DNA from 2 places in the Thermoanaerobacterium calidifontis genome. Region 1 is predicted to be linked to the other one. Evidence: riboswitches for the same ligand, from Rfam matches in the RefSeq annotation. Region 1 holds a riboswitch; the other holds the start of a gene.
What was found. Region 1 has a riboswitch for cyclic di-AMP ahead of ACZ42G_RS08910 (cell wall hydrolase). Riboswitches for the same ligand answer to the same signal wherever they lie in the genome.
Positions count from the first base shown of each region.

Region 2: linked by a shared signal. The riboswitch ahead of ACZ42G_RS01510 (NAD/NADP octopine/nopaline dehydrogenase family protein) and the one ahead of ACZ42G_RS08910 (cell wall hydrolase) in region 1 are both predicted to bind cyclic di-AMP.

Region 1 is NZ_AP042436.1:1,695,056-1,700,774, forward strand. Features, by position in the region: gene ACZ42G_RS08895 (ROK family transcriptional regulator) at 1-228, opposite strand, end outside; gene ACZ42G_RS08900 (hypothetical protein) at 583-915, shown strand; gene ACZ42G_RS08905 (TMEM165/GDT1 family protein) at 1,141-1,704, shown strand; gene ACZ42G_RS08910 (cell wall hydrolase) at 1,769-2,593, opposite strand; cyclic di-AMP (ydaO/yuaA leader) riboswitch at 2,593-2,721, opposite strand; gene ACZ42G_RS08915 (hypothetical protein) at 2,779-2,925, opposite strand; gene ACZ42G_RS08920 (sensor histidine kinase) at 3,017-4,387, opposite strand; gene ACZ42G_RS08925 (response regulator transcription factor) at 4,377-5,063, opposite strand; gene aroA (3-phosphoshikimate 1-carboxyvinyltransferase) at 5,082-5,719, opposite strand, start outside.
Region 2 is NZ_AP042436.1:285,638-291,356, forward strand. Features, by position in the region: gene ACZ42G_RS01485 (methyl-accepting chemotaxis protein) at 1-512, shown strand, start outside; gene tnpA (IS200/IS605 family transposase) at 913-1,314, shown strand; gene ACZ42G_RS01495 (RNA-guided endonuclease InsQ/TnpB family protein) at 1,311-1,685, shown strand; partial or broken gene ACZ42G_RS01500 (RNA-guided endonuclease InsQ/TnpB family protein) at 1,646-2,170, shown strand; gene ACZ42G_RS01505 (transposase) at 2,220-2,402, shown strand; cyclic di-AMP (ydaO/yuaA leader) riboswitch at 2,666-2,789, shown strand; gene ACZ42G_RS01510 (NAD/NADP octopine/nopaline dehydrogenase family protein) at 2,898-3,998, shown strand; gene ACZ42G_RS01515 (cobalamin B12-binding domain-containing protein) at 3,995-5,647, shown strand.

The DNA of each region.
Region 1 (5,719 bases):
CTCAATAGGTTTTCTGCCTGCAGACGCGGTATTTCCAAATCCCTCCTCACTTACAAGTCCTTCCTTTATCAATTCATCTACTATTCCAGATACAGTAGATTTGCTCATATTAAGGATTTTTGAGATTTTCACGCGAGAGATTGGCTGCATTTTTTTAATGACATCCAAAACATTTGCCGTGTTTATATTTTTGATAAGATAATTGGTGCCCTTTCGATACTGCGTCAATCTATCACCTCCCAAATTAGTTCTTAGTCCGAACTAAATATCTTTAAAAAATTAGTTCGAGCTTCGAACTTTTACCTAATAATATTATACCATCAATAATGTGCTTTTGTAAATAATTTTTACATACGATTTAGGAGGAATTTCTAAATTTTTGTAGAATATATGTTTTATAATTATGCAAGCTAAAAGACAAAAGAGGTAAATATGGCTATGAATAAAAAAGGAGAGTTTTTGAAGACACCTCATTGTAGACTACAAGAATAAAATCCATTGGTCCCCCGGCTTCATATTGAATTAATAATTTAAAGTTGTATAATAATTCTAAAGTTAGAATGTTTCAATGAGGTGTTATTTATGAAAGACAATGAGCCGAATAAAAAAAATGAATTTGAGAATGAATTAGATGATTTGAAAGAATGGGAGGAAAACCAGTACAACCCTGGCTATTATATTGGAACAGGACGGATTCCTGAACCCATAAAAGGAGTTGGCAAATATCCTTTTATACAAATAATTATTGGCTTGATAGTACTGATTCCCATGATAATCGCCGTAATCGATGAAACAGATGTGCTAAATGTAATAGCATTTATAATACCAGCTATAATTGGTATTTCCCTCATTTACGGAGGCATAATAAAATTAATAAACAAGAAAAAAATTAGAAAAGGAAACAAATTGCATTGACATAATTTTTTGACTTATTATATAATGAAGTAGATGTCTTCTAAAAATATTATATAATCTATCTATGTAAAGGGGAGTAGTTCACATATATGAATATGTGGCAAAGTCAACATGCTGGTTTTAACCTGGCTTTGCCTTAAAGAATGAGACCTTTACGTAATATGTTCACATATTATGTAATAGGTTTTATTTTTTTGGCATACTAATTACAAGGAGGCAGATTTGATGAATGCTTTAATATCGTCTTTTATTCTCGTTTTTGCATCTGAAATGGGCGACAAGTCACAGTTTATGGCTATGGCATTTGCCACATTTATAAAAGCCAGAACTGTTTTAATAAGCATATTAGTGGCTGCCCTTTTAAATATGGGTATTGCGGTTTTGTTCGGCTCATTTATTACAGAGTACATACCGATAAAATACGTGAAGCTGTTGGCTGCCATATCTTTTTTAATTTTTGGGTTGATAACATTAAAAAATGGTCATGAAGGGCATGAAAAAATCAGAAAATCCAAATACGGTCCAGTTTTCACCATAATAAGTACATATTTTATTTCAGAATTTGGAGATAAGACGCAGCTTTCGACATTAGCACTTACTGCCACATACAAAAATCCTGTATTTGTTTTATTAGGCGCTACTGCTGGAATTTTCATAGCCGATGTCATTGGAATCGTATTGGGAGTTTATTTAGGCAAGAAATTGCCAACAAAGCTTTTGCACTACATATCAGCGTTCATTTTTATAATATTTGGTTTTATCACTTTGTACGAAGCAAAAACTCTATAGAAAGCAAAATGGATACCTTTCGGTATCCATTTTGCTCCTCTTAGCCTCTCATTAGCAATCATTTTTATCTTGCATAAGAAAATACCATATTGCCTACTTTTAATGCAACCGGCAATGACCAAAGCCACTGATTGGTATTGCTGTTGTCAAAGTAATAAAGTGCGCCGTTTGTAGGATCTACACCATTTAAGGCATCTCTCGCAGCACTTATTGAGTCTGGCGTGGCAGGTACATTTATCCAGCCGTTTTCAACAGGCGTAAATTGATAGTAACCATTGCTATCGACTTGATATATTACGCCTTGTATTGTGTTAGGAAATATACCGCTTTTTACCCTATTTACTATCACGGCACCAACAGCAACTTTAGCCTGATATGGTTCACCACCAGCTTCCGCATTTATAAGCCTTGATAGAAGATCCAAATCGGCATTTGTGTATGAAATAACACCTCTTTGGACTGAACCTCTGTTTGCAGTTACATCGCTTCTTATACTTGAAGAAGTTGATGGTGTACCAGACGTAGACGTTGGTATGACAAAAACTTGCCCCGGATAAATCATATCACCTGTTAAACCATTTACATTTTTTAAAGCATCTACAGTAGTACCATATTTTGTGGCAATTAAGTATAAACTATCGCCTTTTTGGACTGTATATGTGTTGTCACTGCCAGGTACAACCAATACCTGTCCGGGATATATTACTGTATCACTGAGATTGTTAAGCTTCATTATTTGATTGTATGTTGTACCATAATTTAAGCCTATCTTGTATAGGCTATCACCAGGTTTTACAGTATACGTTGCCGCAAATGCCGTCTGAGAAAATAAAAGAGCCGCTGCCAATGATGCAATGAGAGGCTTTACCTTAATACATTTTTTTAACATAAAAATCCCCCTTTTGCCTCCGAGGTTAGTTGACGGGTTCGGGCAAAGGGCCGCCCTACCACCTAAGTGGATTCACCCCAAAGAAAAATCCCCCGTACCCCTTTTCGGGGATTCGGCATATTTTACTTTAATTATAAGGGGAATGCTTGTATATGTCCATATTAAACTGATGGGAATATAGGTAATTAGTGGCATTCACTGTAACCGCAAAATGGGCAGTAAATACATCCGCTTTCAGGAACTAACTGTGCACCACAATCAGGGCATGTATATTCTTTAGAAGAACTTTTTACCTCCATCTGCTGATTTTTCGTCGCTTCTTTTTGTAACATTTTATACCCTCCAATATATAGTGATTTTATAAATATATTATACCATATATTGTGGAGTATGTCACTAAAAATAAAATAACAATCCCATCCGTCAAACTTTTGGGATCGTTATTTTAAATTCAGATCCTTCATTTAATTTGCTTCTTACTTCAATACTTCCACCATGCAGCTCAACAATAAGCTTTGCAATAGACAGTCCTAAACCCATTCCACCAGTTTCTTTGCTCCTTGCTTTGTCAACCCTATAAAATCTGTCAAATATATAAGGAATCTCTTCTTCAGGTATTCCGATTCCGTCGTCTTTAATTATTACGGCTACATTTTTATCTACTTCTTCTGCAAAAATTTTTATATTGCCGTCAATATCTGTGTATTTTAATGCATTATCAAGAATTATTCTTAGAAGCTCCTTTATAAGGTTCCTATCTGCATTCATTTCCAAAGTTTTATCACAAAAAATCTCAATGTTCTTTTCATTAAAAATCACTTTAGCATTCCTGACTATTTCTGCAATCAATTCATAAACGTTAAATAATTTCTTGTTTACATTAAGCGTCTTGTTATCTCCTCTTGCCAGCATTAAAAGCCTTTCAATCAATATCTCCATTTCTTGCTCTTCTTTTTTTAAAGCACCTATAGACTCTTCCAGTACATCTTTGTTATCCTTCCCCCACCTGTCTATAAGCTCTATATATCCTTTCAAGACAGATAAAGGTGTCCTAAGCTCATGAGACACATTTGATATAAATGCATTCTGCCTTTTAAAATAGTCTTCCAGCCTGTCCAGCATGTCATTAAATGTAGCAGCAAGCTTAGACAGTTCATCATTATTTCCATTAACGCTCAATCTTTTATTTAATTTCTTCTCGTCGATTGCATGAACTTCTCTCACCATATAATCAACAGGTCTTAATGCTCTACCTGTTATAAAATACCCTGCAAAAAAAGACACCAATACTCCAATGACATCAGAAACAGCCATCATCACAAACAAAAGCTTTAAAAAGAAATACTGATTTTTTAAATCCTCATAAACCTGAATGTAAAAGCCCTTATTCCCATAAATGTACTCTCTGTTTATGTATGCTATATGCGTCTCATCTTTTTCTATTTTTGTAGGTGTATTTATATTTTTATCGTAGGATATATCAATCAAATGTGGTGAAGACACGTACACAATTTTCCCCTGCAAATCCACAATCTTTAAATACATATTTTCACCTATCAACGATCCGAAAAGCAAATCTTTGTCTACACTTGTAATTATTCCATCAACCTCTTTCAGCTTTTCGACTATGACATCTGATTGATTTTGTATATCGTCAAATGCTTGATATACAAGGTAATATTTGAGGCCGTACAACACAGACGCATTAAGCACTATTAAAATAAATGAAAATATGATAGCATAAAGCAATGCAATTCTCAACTTTATTGATAATTTAAAGCCTTTAATCTTCATCTTTTTCTTTCCTTAAAGAGTATCCTACACCTCTTATCGTCTGTATCAACTTATTATTAAACGGTTCATCAATTTTACTCCTCAAATATCTTATGTACACATCAACTATGTTTGTCTCACCAATATAATTGTAGCCCCATACATTCTCCAATATATTTTCTCTTGTAAGCACTATTTCAGAGTTTATAATCAAATATTTCAAAAGCTCAAACTCTTTTTTCGTCAACTCTACCTTTATTCCATCTCTTTTTACTTCGTATGTAGACAGGTCCATTGTTATGCCATCATATGCCAATTTATTAGCATTTGACTTTGCATTTTTTCTAAGGGCATTTCTTATTCTCGCCATAAGCTCTTCAATCGAAAACGGCTTCGTAAGATAATCATCAGCGCCTATATCAAGCCCTAATACCTTGTCTTTTACCTCATCTTTTGCGCTTAAAATTATTACAGGTGTTGATGATTTTTTTCTCAGTTCTCTCAAGACTGAAAAACCATCCAAACCTGGAAGCATCAAATCTAAGATTATCAAATCGTAATCTCCATCTAAAGCCTTTCTTAAACCACTATTGCCGCTATATTCTAATGTCACACTATAACCTTCATGTTCAAGCTCTATCTGTAAAAATCTCGCAATTCTTTTCTCATCTTCAATTATGAGTATGCTTTCTTCCATTAAAATCACCAATTTTTATTATAGCACATTAAGTACGCTATAAAAATCAGGAAATGAAATATTCACACATTCAGCATTTTTTATCTTTGTACTTCCATCAGCTTTTAGGGCAGCTATGCTTAATGACATGGCAACTCTATGATCGTTGTAGCTGTCAACCGTAGCACCAAACAGCTTTTCTTTCCCACCAATTACCATACCATCGCTTGTAGCTTCTATGTCAGCACCCATTTTTCTCAATTGGCTTACCATGGTGTCTATGCGATTGCTTTCTTTTACTTTTAGTTCTTCAGCATCTTTTATAACTGTAGTACCATCAGCGTAAGCTGCCGCTACCGCAATAACCGGTATCTCATCGATCAACCTCGGTATAATCTCACCACCAATCTCAATTCCCTTTAGATGTGAAGATTTTACTACTATGTCCGCTACAGGCTCATTGTTTACGACTTTCGCATCTATTATTTCAATATTGCCACCCATTTTATTCAACACATCTATTATTCCTGTTCGCGTGTTGTTTATATTTACATTTTTTATCAACACTTCTGAATTAGGTAATATGCTGGCTGCTACCATAAAATAAGCAGCAGAAGATATGTCACCAGGAACCAAGATTTCGCACCCATGCAGTTTTTCCACAGGACGGCATATCA
Region 2 (5,719 bases), 1.3 Mb from region 1:
AAAGTTTAGAAAAAAGACACAAAGTATTATCACTATCCGAAAATCTTGCATCATCGCTTGAGCAAATATCTTCGGCCATTCAAGAGGTTTCCTCTGGAGTCGAAATTGTGGTTAATTCTAATACTAAGATATTGGAAGAAGTAAATAAAGCTATTGAAAATACAAAGGGCACTGATGATATTTTAAAATTTGTTCAGAATATTTCTAAACAAACTAATTTATTGGGATTGAACGCAGCCATTGAGGCCGCAAGAGCTGGTGAAAAAGGTAAGGGCTTTACTGTAGTTGCTGAAGAGATACGAAAGCTATCTAATAGCAGCAGTGAATCAATAAGTAGAATAGACTCAATATTGGAAAAAATACAGGAATCTATTAAAAGTATTTCTGACAAAATAAATGCATCAAGTTCATTTTTTGAGACACAAGCTACTGCTTTTGAAGAAATTAGTTCATCCATAGAAGAATTAAGCGCTACTTCTCAACTTTTAGAAGAATTAGCAAGGAATTTATAGGATTATAAAAGCAGTGTGGATTTTTTATTTTCGATTTGCTCAAGAAAAAAATCTGAATTTATAGCGCACCTCTGCTTATTTTGCAGGAGTGCTTTTATTTTTATAGAGGCAATAATTTGCTTCTATCAATTGCTGTTATCAAACAAATATCAGAGAAGATAAAAAATATTTTTTAAGCATACTGTTAGACTGAACTCTAAAAGCATGAAAGATGTATTTCATTCTACTTCAAAATTTCTTCTGATAGATCTTCTGGTAAACATAATGATTCGATTATTTTAATAAAAACTTGAAAGAAGTCTCCCATTCTCTTTAGGTGGGAGATGAATTTCTATTGTCTACCATGGAATTATATGTTATAATATTATCAGGAGTAAAAGAGTGAAGTGGTGATATAATGCTGATATTAGATAATAATAATCATTCAGTATTCTTATTGTATTATCATCTTATAATGGTTGTAAAATACAGAAGAAAAGTAATAGACGATAACATATCAAATAGATTAAAGGAGATATTTGAGAATATATCACCTAATTATAATATATCACTGCAAGAATGGAATCACGATAAAGACCATGTACACATACTTTTCAAAGCAGAGCCAAACTCTGAAATATCTAAATTCATTAACGCTTATAAAAGTGCATCGTCTAGACTCATAAAAAAAGAATATCCGCAGATAAAACAAAAACTTTGGAAAGAATATTTTTGGTCAAGAAGTTATTGCCTTCTTACAACTGGTAGTGCACCTATAGAAGTTATAAAACAGTATATAGAAAGCCAAGGTGAGAAAAGATGATGATATGTCAGCATTTTCTCATAGAGCCAACAAAAGAACAAGAAGAAAAGCTTTTTTATACATTGTATTTGTGCCGCAAATTATACAACTATTCACTGGATCAAAGAATAAAACATTACAAACAATATGGCAAAGGACTTACATATAAAGAACAGCAGAACATGCTTCCAAAATATAAAAAAGAACATACAGAATACAAATTAGTACAGTCGCAAATATTACAGGATGTGTTGAGAAGATTAGATAGAGCATATAAAAACTTCTTTGACAAAAGAGCCAAATATCCTAAATTCAAAGATAAATATCACTATACATCCATAACACTTCCGCAATGCGAAGCAAAAAGAAACTTTGGGAATATGTATACATAAAAAATATAGGACATATAAAAATCAAAGCACATAGGAACTTTGATCCAACAAAAGTCAAAACAATAAACATAAAATACCATGCAGGAAAGTGGTATATAAATCTATCAGTTGAAGTAGAAGAAGAAAAAGAAAAAACAGTCATAAGAGAAAAAGCAATAGGAGTAGACAAAGGAATAAACTCAATAGCTGCAACATCAGATGGAGAATTATACTCAAATCCTAAATGGCTACAAAAATCAGAGAAGAAACTAAAAAGACTGCAAAGACAACTTTCAAGAAAAAAGAAAGGAAGCAAAAACAGAGAAAAGCAAAAGAAAAGATTAGCGAAACTTCATGAAAAAGTAGCGAATCAGAGAAGGGACTATCTACATAAGATAAGCTATAACATAGTAAAACATAATGACATCATATGCATTGAAGATTTGCAAGTAAAAAATATGATGAAAAATCATAAACTTGCAAAATCAATAGCAAATGCAGGATGGGGAATGTTAGACAAATATCTCCAGTATAAAGCAGAAAAAGAAGGGAAAAATCTTCGTAAAAGTAAATCCAGCATATACATCACAAAGATGTTCAAGATGCGGGGAAGTAGTAGAAAAAGACTTATCAGTAAGAATACACAAATGCGAGTGCGGATTAGAGATAGACAGAGATGTAAATGCAGCAATGAATGTACTATATGAAGGATTAAAACAATTAGGCATAGCAGCATAAGAGTAATAATTTTGTAGGGAAGGTTCCTCCCGAAGTTACGCCTATGGAGATTGTGTAAGACCTGCTGTGAATAGCAGTAGGCAACGGTCTATGAAGTAGGAAGCTCCACCCTCTATAGGATGGAGTAGGTTCACCAAAAAAATAACCGCCCACTGCAACCAGAGTGTTTATAAATTTAGACACAGTTTTGTTACAAAATTTACATTTTTTTAATATATTTGCAAATGGAATTTTGCTATGGTATAATTTAATTAATTTAATAATATGCTATAACGCTGAATTCGTATGAAACGGGGAAACCAATTTTGGGGTGAATCCATTTGTATGGAGGGGTTATCTTTCGACCCTAACCCGTCAGCTAACCTCGTAAGCGTTGAAAGAGGAGGAAGTAGCATGAATATATTTGGTACAACTACCTTCTATTAGTTGCCGGGTTTCAGCTATAGATTTTCTCTATGGCTTTTTTAATACTCTAAAATAGAAGGAGGTTTTTAAATGAGATTACCTATTTTTTCTGTCATTGGTGCTGGCAATGGTGGGCAGGCGATGGCGGCACATCTTTCGTTGATGGGTTTTACAGTCAATTTGTACAACAGATCTCGTGAGAAATTAGTTCCTATTTTAAATAATGGTGGTATCTATCTTGAAGGTGTCGTAGATGGATTTGCAAAGCTTAATATGGTCACTGACGATATGGAAGACGCTATAAAAGATGCAGACATAATCATGGTGACTGTTCCTGCGTCTGGACACAGTGACATAGCTTATGAAATGTTACCACACTTAAGAAATGATCAGATAATAGTTTTGAATCCGGGAAGAACTTTTGGCGCTATAGAGTTTTATAACATTGTTAAAATTAGAGACGATATAAATGTGGTAGTAGCAGAGACTGATACGTTTATATATGCTTGCAGATCGAATAATGGCATTTCAAAAATTTTCAGGATAAAAGATGTGGTTTCACTGGCATCTATACCGGCTTGGAAGGCTGATTATGTTGTTGATTTATTGAGATTGGCTTATTCGCAGATAGTACCTGCTGAAAATGTTTTAGAGACTAGTTTAAATAATATAGGTTCTATCTTTCATCCAGCGCCTACACTTTTGAATTCTGCAAGAATAGAGACTACAGAAGGTGATTTTCAATATTATCTGGAAGGCATATCACCTTCGGTGGCTAAAATATTGGAAAGAATGGACAGGGAGAGAATAGCAGTTGCCCACGCTTTAGGTGTCAATGCTGTTACAGCGCTTGATTGGCTTAAAGATGCATACGGCGTTATTGCAGACAATCTGTATGATGCGATTCAAAAGACAGATGCTTATAGAGGCTTGCTTGCGCCAAAAAATCTTAATAGTAGGTACATTTTTGAAGATGTGCCAATGAGCTTGGTGCCTATTTCATCGATTGGCAAACAATTAGGCATTCCTACTTATACTATAGATTCCATAATTCATTTGGCATCGTGTATGCATGAGGTGAACTATTGGAAAATCGGGCGCACAGTAGGGAAACTGGGATTGGAAGGGAAAAGCGTAGAAGAAATAAAGGAAATGATAGAGGGGTTAAAGGAGGAGATCACTGTCGCATGAAAAAATATATTATTGCAGCTTCTATAGAAAATGACGTCCATGTTGCGGGAGTATATAGATTTTTAAATATGGCAGAGCAGGAAGGGTATAAAGTGGATTTTTTAGGTCCTGCTACATCTATTGATAAGTTGGTAGATACAGTGACTTTAAAGAAACCTGATATAGTAGGTGTAAGTTATAGACTGACTCCAGAAACACTGAAAATCATATTGAATGAGCTTAAAGATAAAATACGAAAATATGGTTTGAACAATATTAGATGGATATTTGGAGGCACAGAGCCCAATTGCTTAGTTGCAAAAGAGTCAGGAATATTTGAGGAAATTTTTGATGGAACTTTTGGTGATGAGTACACAATTTCATACCTAAGAGGAGAGAAAGCTTCACATAGCGAAATAGAATATGGTAAAGATGTGGTTGAAAGGATTGAGAAAAGCTATCCTTATCCTATAATAAGGCATCACTTTGGGTTGCCTTCGTATGATGATACGCTTAAAGGTGTAAGGAGGATTGCGGAAGAAAAAATTCTCGATGTGATATCTATAGCCCCTGATCAAAATACGCAAGAGCACTTTTTTGATAAAAAGTATAAAGCATCGCTTGATGGGGCAGGTGGTGTGCCTATAAGGACTGAAGAAGAATTCAAAAGACTTTACGATGAGTCAAGGCGTGGAAATTATCCGCTGCTTAGATGTTACAGTGGAACGAATGATGTCTTTAAAATGGCAAAAGTGTTAAAAGACACGATAAACAATGCCTGGGCAGCTATACCCCTTTGCTGGTACAATGTACTAGATGGCAGGGGGCCAAGAGAAGTAGAAGAATCCATTAGAGAGAACCAGATGTTGATGAAGTGGCACGGCGACAGAAACATACCCGTTGAGGTAAATGAAGCACATCACTGGGGGCTTAGAGGTGCACATGATGCCATTTATGTGGCGGCAAGCTATCTTGCAGCGTACAATGCTAAGAGAATGGGTGTAAAGACATATATAGCACAGTTTATGTTTAACGTTCCGCCGGCTACATCTCCTAAAATGGACCTTGCTAAAATGCTGGCATCTATAGAACTTGTTGAAAGCCTTCAGGATGATAACTTTAGAGTGTTGAGACAGGCGAGGGCGGGGCTTGCAAGTATGCCGCAGGATCTTTTTGAGGCGAAAGGGCAGCTTGCTTCCAGCGCATATCTTTCCATGGCGATAAAGCCTCACATATATCATGTTGTAGGTTTTTGTGAAGCACATCATGCTGCTACGCCAGATGATATAATAGAAAGTGTGAAGATTGTAAAAGCTGTAATAAAAAATACCTTATCTGGCATGTTTGATTTTACTCAAGATTTAGATTTTTTAAAGAGGAAAGAGGAACTAATAAATGATGCGATGGTAATAATCAATGCCATAAAGGATCTTAATACACTATGCAGTGATCCGCTGTCAGATCCACATACACTATCATTGGCGATAAAATTGGGAATTTTAGACGCACCGCATCTTAAAGGAAATAAAAGCGCAAGTGGCATGCTGACTACAAAGGTCGTAAATGGTGCGTGCTATGCCTATGACTATGATAGCAATAGGATTATTAAAGAGGAAGAAAGAATATATAACATAATTCAAAATTACCAAAAACTCATAATCGTAGCTTAAAAAATAGTTATTATCGGGTGTATACACAAAATATACATCCGTTTTTTTTTATGTTTTCTATATAAATTTTTT